Regions from separate parts of the Streptomyces sp. NPDC085927 genome, predicted to be linked through region 1. Evidence: riboswitches for the same ligand, from Rfam matches in the RefSeq annotation. Region 1 holds a riboswitch; the other holds the start of a gene.
What was found. Region 1 has a riboswitch for cyclic di-AMP ahead of ACIF80_RS36525 (M23 family metallopeptidase). Riboswitches for the same ligand answer to the same signal wherever they lie in the genome.
Positions count from the first base shown of each region.

Region 2: it holds a riboswitch for cyclic di-AMP, as region 1 does, so the genes downstream of both, ACIF80_RS11410 (transglycosylase family protein) here and ACIF80_RS36525 (M23 family metallopeptidase) in region 1, are expected to answer to the same signal.

Region 1 is NZ_JBITSN010000029.1:16,107-21,753, forward strand. Features, by position in the region: gene ACIF80_RS36520 (PrsW family intramembrane metalloprotease) at 1-852, shown strand, start outside; gene ACIF80_RS36525 (M23 family metallopeptidase) at 949-1,983, opposite strand; cyclic di-AMP (ydaO/yuaA leader) riboswitch at 1,995-2,152, opposite strand; tRNA gene ACIF80_RS36530 (tRNA-Met) at 2,520-2,593, opposite strand; gene ACIF80_RS36535 (dihydrofolate reductase family protein) at 2,659-3,792, opposite strand; gene ACIF80_RS36540 (cation:proton antiporter) at 4,289-5,614, shown strand.
Region 2 is NZ_JBITSN010000003.1:514,747-520,393, reverse strand. Features, by position in the region: gene eno (phosphopyruvate hydratase) at 1-1,074, opposite strand, end outside; gene ACIF80_RS11410 (transglycosylase family protein) at 1,474-2,235, opposite strand; cyclic di-AMP (ydaO/yuaA leader) riboswitch at 2,240-2,408, opposite strand; gene ACIF80_RS11405 (transglycosylase family protein) at 2,704-3,639, opposite strand; gene ACIF80_RS11400 (cytochrome P450) at 4,033-5,325, opposite strand; gene ACIF80_RS11395 (nucleoside triphosphate pyrophosphohydrolase) at 5,498-5,647, opposite strand, start outside.

The sequences.
Region 1 (5,647 bases):
GAGAACATCCTCTACCTCGGCACCGCCTTCGGCACCGACCAGCTCACCGGCGGCAGCGGCGTCTCCTCCGTCACCGCGGCGACGTTCTTCGTCCGTGTCGTCATGTCGCCGTTCGCGCACCCGCTCTTCACGGTCCTCACCGGCATCGGCTTCGGGACGGCCGCGCTCGCCACCGGGCGGCGGCGCCCGGTGCGCTTCCTGCTCCCGCTCGGCGGCCTGCTGCTCGCGATGGGCGTGCACGCGCTGTGGAACGTCTCCTCGACCCTCGGCGAGTACGGCTTCTTCGCCGTGTACGCGGCGTTCATGGTGCCGTCGTTCGGTCTGCTGACCTGGCTGGTGGTGTGGACCCGGCAGCGCGAGCTGCGGACCGTGCGGGAGGAACTGCCCGCGTACGTCAGGGCCGGCTGGCTGACCCCGGCCCAGCCCTACGCGCTCGGCTCGATGCGGGCCCGGCGCGTCGCCCTGCGGTACGCGCGCGGGCACGGCGGCCGGGCCGCGGCCCGCGCGGTGGCGCAGTACGGGGCGTACGCGACGTCGCTGGCGTTCCTGCGGCACCGGGGGCGCCGCGGCCGTGCGGGTACGGACTTCGCCGCGCGGGAGCGCGAGCTGCTACGGGAGCTGTGGCGGCGCCGCGACACGGCCCGTCCGGCCCTGGAACACGCGGCCCGGGTCACCGCACCGCCCGCCCCGCCCTGGCCGGTGTACGGGGCGTACGGCCGGCCCGGGGCGTACGAGGAGTACGGCGCGTACGGGAGGTACGGCGCGTACGGCGCCGCGAACCCCGCGTATTTGGCGCACCCCGGGTACCCGGCGTCCGGGCCGAACCCGTACGCGTACCCGTACCACCCCTGAAACGCCGGACCGGCAGCCCTGACGTCGGGGGGGCGTCGTCAGGACTGCCGGGGCTGTGGCTGAGAGAGCGCGCGAAGACCGGCCGGGGCCGGTGTCTCAGACGGTGAGGCCCTTCGACTGCAGCCAGGCCAGCGGATCGATGCCCGAGGTGGAACCGCCCGGGTGCACCTCCAGGTGGAGGTGGGCGCCGGTGGAGTTGCCGGTGGAGCCGACCCGGCCGATCACGTCGCCGGTGGTGACCTGCTGGCCGACACTGACGCTGATGGAGGACTGGTGGGCGTACCAGACCTCGGTGCCGTCGTCGAGGGTCAGCACGGTCTTGTAGCCGTAGGAGCCGTCCCAGCCGGCGGAGGTGATCGTGCCGGTGTGGACCGCCTTGATCAGGGTGCCCGTGGGGGCGGCGAAGTCCAGACCGGTGTGCTGGCCGGAGGACCAGTAGGCGCCGGCCTGACCGAAGGTCGAAGAGAGGGTGTACGAGGAGGTCGGCAGCGCGTACTGCTTGGCCAGCTCGGCCAGACGCTCGGCCTCGGCCTTCTTCTCGGCCTCCTCCTCCGCCTTCTTCTTCGCGGCGGCGGCCTTCTCCTCCGCTTCCTTCTTCGCGGCGGCGGCCTGCTCCTTGGCCTCCTTCTCCGCCTTCGCGGCGGCTTCGGCGGCGGCCTTGTCCTCGGCCTGGCTCTGCTGCTGCTCGACCTGGGCCATGATCCGGGCGCGCAGCACCTCGCCGGCGTCGGAGGTGCTGCCCTGCTCGGTCTCGTCGGCGACCGTGCCGATGCTGCTGAGCGGGGTGGCGGAGCCCTGGGGGGTTTCCTCGTCGGAGATGAGGGAACCGACAGAGGGAAGGTCCGGCATCGAGATCGAGACCGGCGGCTTGCCGGTCTGGGCGCTGGCCATGCCGCCACCGGCGACAGCGGCTATGACACCGACGCCCAGGACGGTGGAGCTACGGGCGAGGCCTCCGCCGCGCTGCTTGCCGACGCGATGCCGGCCGCGCACGGGAGGAAGGGACTCCGCAGTGGGGTTCCACTCCTCGAAGGGGCCCTCGTCGGTGCGGATGCTGCCGTAGCCGAAGGTGTCGCTGTCGCGCTGGCTCGGCATGAAGGGGGCCTCGGGGGCAGGCCGGTTCGACGCCACGTGGGCGCACTCCTTTCCTTCCTTCTCGCCTACCGGGTTAGCTGACGGGTTCGGAGCAGGAAGGTCTCCTACGCGCGTATACCGTCCGTGTCTCCACGGGGGCATGCACGCGATTCACCCCAAGGGGTTGGTTCCCCGGTTCCCTTGCGGGATTCGGCGTGTGCGCACGGAGCCGACTCGTGTGACGGCTGGGACGACCGCGCTGCGTTATCGAACGTTAATAGACGGAGGGCTCGTATTCCAAGCCGTTCCTCTTGATCGTTAACGATTCCCGTACGGACTTAAGCATCACGACCGCCCCAAAACGGGCGAGTTGACTTCCCCTCACTCGTCACACGTGATCTGACGGTGCATCATTTGTTATGCGCAGCGGGGTGCCCCGATCACCCGGCGTGATATTGGCGGGGAAGGGCTCGGAGACCGCGTTCTCGAAACCTCCGCCGGAGGACGGGCCGGAGGGCTGGAACGGGAATGAGAACGAGAACGGGAACGACCGAGGGCCGGAACCCTTTCGGATTCCGGCCCTCGGCCTTCAGTAGCGGGGACAGGATTTGAACCTGCGACCTCTGGGTTATGAGCCCAGCGAGCTACCGAGCTGCTCCACCCCGCGTCGTTGTGTAACCAGCATACGGCATCCGCGGGGTACTCCGCACACACATGACCGCCGCCCCTCCGTCACCGGCCGGTCAGGTGGCCGTTCGGTGCCTCGGCGGCCTCCTTGTGCTCCGGCAGGACGACGACCAGGGCACCCTCCGCGGCCAGTACTCCACTGCCGTCGGCGCCCGCCACGAAGGTGTCCGGCTCCCGCCACGCGGTGACCACCCGCCGTACCCCCGCGTCCAGGATCAGCCGGGCGCAGGGCGCCGGACGGGAGGCGCGGCGGGCACAGGGTTCCAGGCTGGAGTACACGGTGGCGGTCGCGAGCCGCGGGTCCGCGGGGTCGATCTTGGCGAGGGCGGCCTCCTCGGCGTGCACCACCGGGTCGCCGCCCTCCCGGGAGTGGCCGCGCGCCAGCTCGGTGCCGTCGGCCGCCACGACCACCGCGCCCACGCTGAACGCCGTCTCCGAGGGCGGGCACCGGTCCGCCAGTTCGCAGGCGAGGGCCAGCCAGTGGTGGTCGGCGGCCACGGGGAGCGGGCCGGTGCCGGGGGCGGTGGGCTCGTAGCGCATCAGGACGACGTCGCCGATGGGACGGGTCTCCAACAGCCGCAGCCGGCCGCCCTGGTAGGCGCCGGGGCCGAAGAGGCGGACGGCGTCCGGGTCGCCGACGAAGATCGGGGCGAGGATCAGCTGGAGTTCGTCGGCGAGCCCCTGGGTGAGGAGCTGGGTGTGGATCAGGCCGCCACCCTCGACCATCAGCCGCCGGACGCCGTACGCGTCGTACAGGTGCGTCAGCAGCCGCCGCCAGTCGAGGTCGGCGCCGAGCGGCACGATGTCGGCGGCGATGCCGTGCGCGCGGGCGCGCCCGGCACCCCCGTCGGTCGTGTAGAGGACCTTCGCACCGCCGGTGTGCCAGAAGTGTGCCGCCGGGTCCAGGTCGCCCGAGCCGCTGACGGTGACCTTCAGCGGGTATGCGGGGCGGCCCTCGGCGACCCGGGCGGCACGCCGCTCCGGCGCGTTGACCAGCAGCCGGGGGTTGTCGGCGCGGATCGTGCCGGCGCCGACCAGGATCGCGTCGACCGACGCCCGTACCTCGTCGACCCGGTCGAAGTCCTCCGGGCCGGACAGCAGCAGCCGCTCGGGGCCGGTGTCGTCGAGATACCCGTCGAGCGAGACGGCGGCGGACAGCAGGACGTACGGGTGGGGCATCGACGGCGCTCCTGACGGGGACGGCGGGCTGGACTGGGCGAAGCCAGGGCCGGGCCGGGCTGGCTGGGTTGGCCTGGCCTGGGCGAAGAGAGTCTTGCACCCGGTGCGTCTCCGCGCGGAGGGAAGCCGTACGGTGTGCCACCGCCCCATGGCGCGAACCGTACGGCGCGAACCGTACGGCGCGGAAAAGCGCGGTGACTCCGCCGCATCCGGCACCGGCCCGCGATGAGGGACCTTCCCCCATGCCTCGTGGGTGTCGTCCGCCACCTCGTTTGGGTGGCGTCACGGATGGCGGGCGCCGGGGGTCGGATGTGAGCGTGGAGAAACCCCCGGGCCACGGTCCCGGGATGCACAGGCCGTAACCCCTCGGGACCCGTGGGTGTACCGGCCGCGGCCCCGTATGGCGGAGAACCCCCGCCGACACGAAGGAGCGTTCCCCACTCGGGTCAGTCGGTCATTTTCCCCTCCGTCCCCGTGCTGTGGAAGGTGGTGACCCGTGGGACATGCCGACACCCTGCTCGCCATGGGCGGCGCGTTCCTCGCCGCGGCGTTCCTGGCCCGTCTCGGCAGCCGGATCGGGCTGCCGACGATCCCGCTGTTCATGCTCGCCGGCATACTGCTCGGCCCGCACACGCCCGGCCTGGTCCTGGTCGAGGACGCGCACGACTTCTCGATGCTGTCGGCGCTCGGTCTCGTCCTGCTGCTCTTCTACCTCGGCCTGGAGTTCCACCTCGACGACCTGAGACGGGGCGGCAAACAGCTCCTCAGCGCCGGTGGCATCTACCTGGCGCTCAACGTCGGCGCGGGGCTGGGATTCGGGTTCGCCCTCGGCTGGGGAGCGCGGGAGGCCCTGGTGCTCGCCGGGGTGCTCGGCATCTCGTCCTCCGCGATCGTCACGAAGATCCTCATCGAGCTGGGCCACATCAGCCGGCCGGAGACCCGCCTCATCCTCGGTGTCACCGTCGTCGAGGACATCTTCCTCGCGCTGTACCTCGCCGCGCTGCAGCCCGTCCTCAGCGGCGCCCAGGGACTCGGGGACATGGCGCTCCAGGCGTCCAAGGCGTTCGGCTTCCTGATGGTGCTCGCCGTCGCCGCCCGCTACGGAACCCGGCTGTTCGGCCGGATCATGGCCGTACGCGACAACGAGCTGCTGGTCGTCACCTTCCTCGGAACCGCGATCTTCGTCGCGGGCGTCTCCGAGGTGCTCGGGGTCGTCGACGCCATCGGTGCGTTCATGGTCGGTCTGATCGTGGCCGGTACCCCCGCCGCGCCCCGGATCCGCACTCTGGTGCACCCCCTGCGGGACGCCTTCGCGGCGATCTTCTTCTTCGCCTTCGGGCTGGCCATCGACCCGGGGGACATCGCCTCCGTCGCCGGTCCGGTGGCCGTCGCGGTGGCGCTCACCCTCGCGATGAACCTGACCGCGGGCCTCCTGGTGGCCCGGCTGTACCGGTACGGCGTCGACATCGCGGCCGACATCGCCACCACGCTCGTCTCCCGCGGCGAGTTCGCGCTGATCCTGGCCGCCATGGCCACCGGCGCGGGGCTCGACGACCGGCTCACGCCGTTCATCGCCGGGTACGTCCTCGTCCTCGCCGTGCTCGGTCCGGTGCTCGCCAAGCAGTCCCATCTGCTCGCGCGCGCCCTGCGCGCCGTCCAGGCCCGGCTGCCCGACCGCGGCTCGTCCCGGGACACCGGAACCGACCCGGACACCGGGCCCCCACCGGGCACGGGACTCCCCCCGGACCTGGACGCGGGGCCCGACGGAAACCTGGACGCCGAGCCCGTGCCCGACCGGGAGCCCGCCGAAGCCGAGCGCTAGCCGCACAGGAGCGGACGTCGGCCGCACGGAGAA
Region 2 (5,647 bases), on a different contig from region 1:
CTTGAAGCCGTTGCGCTGGGCCAGCTCGACGGCGTCCAGGGTCTCGGTCAGCGAACCGATCTGGTTCACCTTGACCAGCAGGGCGTTGGCCGCGCCCTCCTCGATGCCGCGGGCCAGGCGCTCCGGGTTGGTGACGAACAGGTCGTCGCCGACGATCTGGACCTTGTCGCCGAGCTTGTCGGTGAGGGCCTTCCAGCCCTCCCAGTCGTCCTCGAACAGCGGGTCCTCGATGGAGACCAGCGGGTACGCCTCGACCAGTTCGGCGTAGTACTCCGTCATCTCGGCGGCGGAGCGCTCCTTGCCCTCGAAGACGTACGTGCCGTCCTTGTAGAACTCGGAGGCGGCGACGTCGAGCGCGAGGGCGATCTGCTCGCCGGGGGTGTAACCGGCTTCCTTGACGGCCTCGAGGATGAGGTCGAGGGCCTCGCGGTTGGAGCCGAGGTTCGGGGCGAAGCCGCCCTCGTCGCCGAGGCCGGTGGCCAGGCTCTTGCGCTTCAGGACCTTCTTCAGCGTGTGGTAGACCTCGGTGCCCCAGCGCAGGGCCTCGGAGAAGGACTCCGCGCCGATCGGGGCGATCATGAACTCCTGGATGTCCACATTGGAGTCCGCGTGCGAACCGCCGTTGAGGATGTTCATCATCGGCACCGGCAGCAGGTGCGCGTTGGGGCCGCCCAGGTAGCGGAAGAGCGGCAGGTCGCTGGCCTCGGAGGCGGCGTGGGCGACGGCCAGGGAGACGCCGAGGATGGCGTTGGCGCCGAGGGAGCCCTTGTTGTCGGTGGCGTCCAGGTCGAACATCGCCTGGTCGATCAGGCGCTGCTCGGTGGCGTCGTAGCCGACGAGCTCCGGACCGATCTGCTCGATGACGGCCAGGACGGCCTTCTCCACACCCTTGCCCTGGTAACGGTCGGGATCGCCGTCACGGAGTTCGATGGCCTCGAAGGCGCCGGTGGAGGCGCCGGACGGAACGGCGGCACGACCCGTGCTGCCGTCGTCGAGGCCGACCTCGACCTCGACCGTGGGGTTGCCTCGGGAGTCCAGGATTTCCCGGGCTACGACGACGTCGATGGACGGCACGAGCATCTCCTTCATGGATGTGACGTGGTTCAGCGGGGCCACGGGGCCCTGCGGACCCGAGCCTATCCGGCTCGGGGCGATCGGCCATCCGGTCGGCCGCTCCGCGGACAGAACCGAGAGTAAATTGTTTCCGAACGGAACAAAGGCGGTATCGGAAAACCGGGAGACGGGAGGCCGGCTCCGGCATCGCGCACGGACCCACTCCGGCACCGCGCACGGACCGACTCCGGCACCACGCACGGACCCACTCCGGCACCACGCACGGACCCACTCCGGTACCACGCACGGACCCACTCCGGTACCGGACACGGAAAAAGCCCCGCCCCGGCGCGTACGGGGGCACGCGCCGGGGCGGGGCAGGCACCCGTGGGGACGGGGCCCGGACTCGCGGCCGCGGCCTTACTTCAGGTGCAGCTGCTGGCCCGGGTAGATGAGGTCGGCGTCCTCGACGATGTCGTCGTTCAGCTTGAACAGCTTGTCCCAGCCGCCCTTGACGTCCTGCTCCGAGGCGATCGAGCTGAGGGTGTCGCCCTTGACGACCTTGTACTCGCCGTCGCCCTTCTCGACCTTCTCACCGGTCGGGGTGGTGACGGTCTTCTTGGCGGCCGGACGCTCGTCGGAGCGGGAGGCCTTCTGCTCGGCCGAACGCTCGGGAGCGGCCTCGGTGTTCCGCTTCGGGGACTCCTGCTGCTGGGACTCCTGCTGCTGGGACTGCTGCGAGGAGCCGCTGTCCTGGTTGCCCGAACTCTGGTTGCCCGAGCCCTCGGTGGAGCCGCCACCGGTGTGGGCGGCGTTGGACAGGCCCTTGCCGCAGACCGGCCAGGCACCCTTGCCCTGGCCCGCGAGGACCTTCTCGGCGATCTCGATCTGCTGGGCCTTGCTGGCCTGGTCGGCGGTGCCGGCGTACGCCGTGCCGCCGTAACCGGCCCAGGTGGAGGCGGAGAACTGCAGGCCGCCGTAGTAACCGTTGCCGGTGTTGATCGACCAGTTGCCGCCGGACTCGCACTGGGCGACGGTCTCCCACTCGGAGGCGGTGGCGGCGGAAGCGTTGCCGGCCGCCATCAGCGGGGCGGCGACAGCGGCACCGGTGACGCCGGCGACGGCGATGACACGGGTGGCCTTGGACGGACGACGGTGCTTGCCCTTGCCGGAAAACAGCATGGATGGATCCCCTCACCGACGCCTACGAGGTGAGCTGTCGGGTTCGGGCCGGTTGAGTTGCCCGGCCGCGTCCCTCACGGGACACGGCTTCACCCCTAGCCGCATCCGGCATCCCTCACCGGATTCGGCGCCTACCTTGGGTCCCCCGCTCCTGCCTACGGCGCATGACGCGACGACTGTTCCCGTGCTGCCACTGGCAGGATTCGGCGTGGCGGCAGCCGGGGCCCGTGATGACGAGCGGTCACGACCGTAGACACGGGCCCGGCGGATTATCAAAGAAGATCAGGCCTTCTGAGACCTATCTCTCATCATCTTTAAACCGGACATTCGCGGCAAAACGCAACGTCAATTGGCGCTGTCGACGCACTTTTTCGCACACCGGTCCGCCTGTCGCCCCGTCACCGCCCGACCCGCACCCGGCCACCGCTCGACCGGGAAGTGCCCGCGCCCCCAGCTGCCGCCCGGATGTCAGCCGTTGTCCGATTCGAACCCGAACGCGAGCGTCTGACCGGGAAGGATGAGGTTCGGGGCGGCCGCGCCCAGGACCTCGTCCCCTCCGCTGTACTGGGCGAGCCATCCGCCGCCGAGGGCAAGGGAGTCGGAGGCGACCGAGGAGTCGCTCCCGGCACCCGAGCCGGAGCTGCTGGACGGGGACGCACTGTCAAGGCCGCGCGTGAAGCCGAGACCGCCGCGTGAGGCGTGCCGGCCGGAGGATCCGGCGTCACGGTCCTCGCGCACCTCTTCCTCGGCGCTGGCGCCGCGGTGGCGGCCGCTGCCGGAGCTCTCGCCATCGGACGATTCCGAAGCATCTTCCTTTTGCCCCGACTTGTCCGAGTCGTCACCCTTGGCCGAGGCGGAGGGAGACGGGGAGGCGGAGGGGGAAGCGTCGGGGTCGACCGGTCCGCCCGCACCCTCCTCCTTCTCCTTGCCGTCCGCGGCACCCTTCGCGTCCTTCGCGTCCTTGGTGTCCTTGGTGTCCTTGGCGTCCTTCGAGGAGTCGGAGGACTGGGACGGCGACGGAGTGACGGACCTTTCGGAACCGGACTTGCCCGACGCGTCGCCCTTCGCGCCGGTACCGAGGTCGAGCGCGGGCGAGTCCTGTCCCAGGCCCCCCAGCAGCCCGCAGGCCCGCCACGCGCCGACACCCTGGTCGGCGAGGATCTTCTCGGCCACCGCTATCTGCTGGCCGCGGCTGGCCTGGTCGGCGCTGGCCGCGTAGTCGAGGCCGCCGTACTTCTCCCAGTCCGTCTGGGTCAACTGCAGGCCGCCGTAATAACCGTTGCCGGAGTTCTGGCTCCAGGAGCCACCGGACTCACACTCGGCGACCCGGTCCCAGGTCGAGCCGTCGGCCGCACTGGCCGCGCCGGCCCCGAGGAGGGGAATCGCGATGGCCGAGCCGGTCACTCCGGCCGCGACGATAAGAGCCGGAGCCTGGCGGGGGCGACGGTGACGACCGTTCCCGGAGAGCATGCGGAGACCTTTCGCAGACAACGGTTGCTCGCACGGCGATTGGAACTGTGGTATCGCAGAAGCGAGACGCCGTGCTTGATGGGTGAACGTATCCGCACTCGAACGTCTGTCACAAGTTCATGCCGCGCAGATCACATGAAGATCACAGAGTTGAGTGGGTGTCACCTTTACGCCGGCCCCACCCGAACTCGACGGACCGTGTCCACGGCGGACCTGACGGTCACTTGCGCGGAGGCAAAGGGCGGCCGGAGGACGGCCCGGAGCGGACTCGGCGACCATCCGGGTCATTTCGGAACGGGTGCCGGGCACGGTGCTCCGTAGGCGAGATCACATCGGCAGCGCGGTGAACCGCACCGGCAGTGTGCGCAGTCCGCGCATGATGAGGCCGCCGCGCCAGCGCAGTTCGGCCGGGTCCACCGCGAGTTCGAGGTCCGGCAGACGGGTCAGCAGGGTGGCGAGCGCGGTCTGGCCCTCCAGACGGGCCAGAGGAGCGCCGAGGCAGTAGTGGATGCCGTGGCCGTACCCCAGATGCTGGTTGTCGCGCCGGGCGAGGTCGAGCGTGTCGGGGTCGGCGAACCGATCCGGATCGCGGTCCGCGGCGGCCAGGACGACGAGGACCGGGTCGCCGGCCGAGATGCGCTGCCCGCCGAGGGTGAGTGCCTCGGTGGCGAACCGCCAGGTGGCCAGCTCCACGGGCCCGTCGTAGCGCAGGAGTTCCTCCACTCCGGTCTCCAGCAGCCCGCGCTCCCCTGCGGCGAGCGACGTCTGCAGGCGCTCACGCTGCTCCGGGTGGGTGAGCAGGGCGTAGGTGCCGTTGCCGATGAGGTTGACGGTGGTCTCGAAACCGGCGAACAGAAGGATGAAGGCCATGGCGGCGGCCTCGTTCTCGGTGAGGTGCTCACCGTGGTCGGAGGCACGGATCAAGCCGGAGATGAGGTCCTCGCCGGGGGCGGGTTCGGCGGGCAGGGCCTCGCGCTTGCGGTGGATCAGGTCGGCCAGGTAGCCGCGCATCTTCTTCACCGACCGGGCTACGCCGCCCCTGGGGCCTCCCTGGTGGCGGATCATCATGCCCGCCCAGTCGCGGAAGTCGTCCTGGTCCTCCCGGGGAACGCCGAGCAGGTCGCAGATGGCGTAAATGGGGAGCGGGAAGGCGAAGTCGTGGATGAGGTCGGCGGAGCCGCTGTCCGCGAACCGGTCGATGAGTCCGTCGGTGAGCTCCTGCACCCGGGGCGCGAACTCGGCGACCCGGCGCGGTGTGAACGCCTTGCTGACCAGTCTGCGCAGCCGGGTGTGGTCCGGCGGGTCGATGTTGAGCAGATGCGTCATCAGCTCGGCCTTGCGCTCACCGGGGATGCCGGTCTTCCCCTTGGCGTGGGCGGGCTCGGCGTGGTGGGCCGGGTTCTTGGAGAGGCGGGGGTCGGCGAGGGTCTGCTTGGCGTCGGCGTAACGGGTGACCAGCCAGGCCTCCACCCCGCTGGGCAGCCGCGTCCGGTGCACGGGCGCGTGCTCCCTCAGCCAGGCGTACGCGGGGTAGGGGTCGCTCGCGAACTCCCAGGTGAAGAGTTCGGGGGCGCCGTTCTCGGGCTGGGACTGAAACTGGGGCTGGGGCTGGTCGGTCACCGCTCGACCGTATCCGGCGGCGGGCGGGGAGACGCGCCCCGCTCCCCGCGACGGGCGTCCGGCGGCCCACGGGCAAGGCGCGCCCTCCTCCCCGCGGCGGGTGCCCAACAGCCCACGGGCAGGTGCGCCCCGCTTTCCACGGCAGGTGTCCGGCGGCGCGCGGCAGGGGTGCCTACTCCCCCACGCCCTCCGCGGCCCGTATCGCGTCCCGGTAGGCCCGGGCGGCCGCGCGCAGTGCCGCCTCCGGGTCGGCGCCCTCCGCCTCGGCCCGCACCGCGAGGCCGAGCAGTTCGTAGCCGATGCCCTCCGCTCGGGGCAGGGG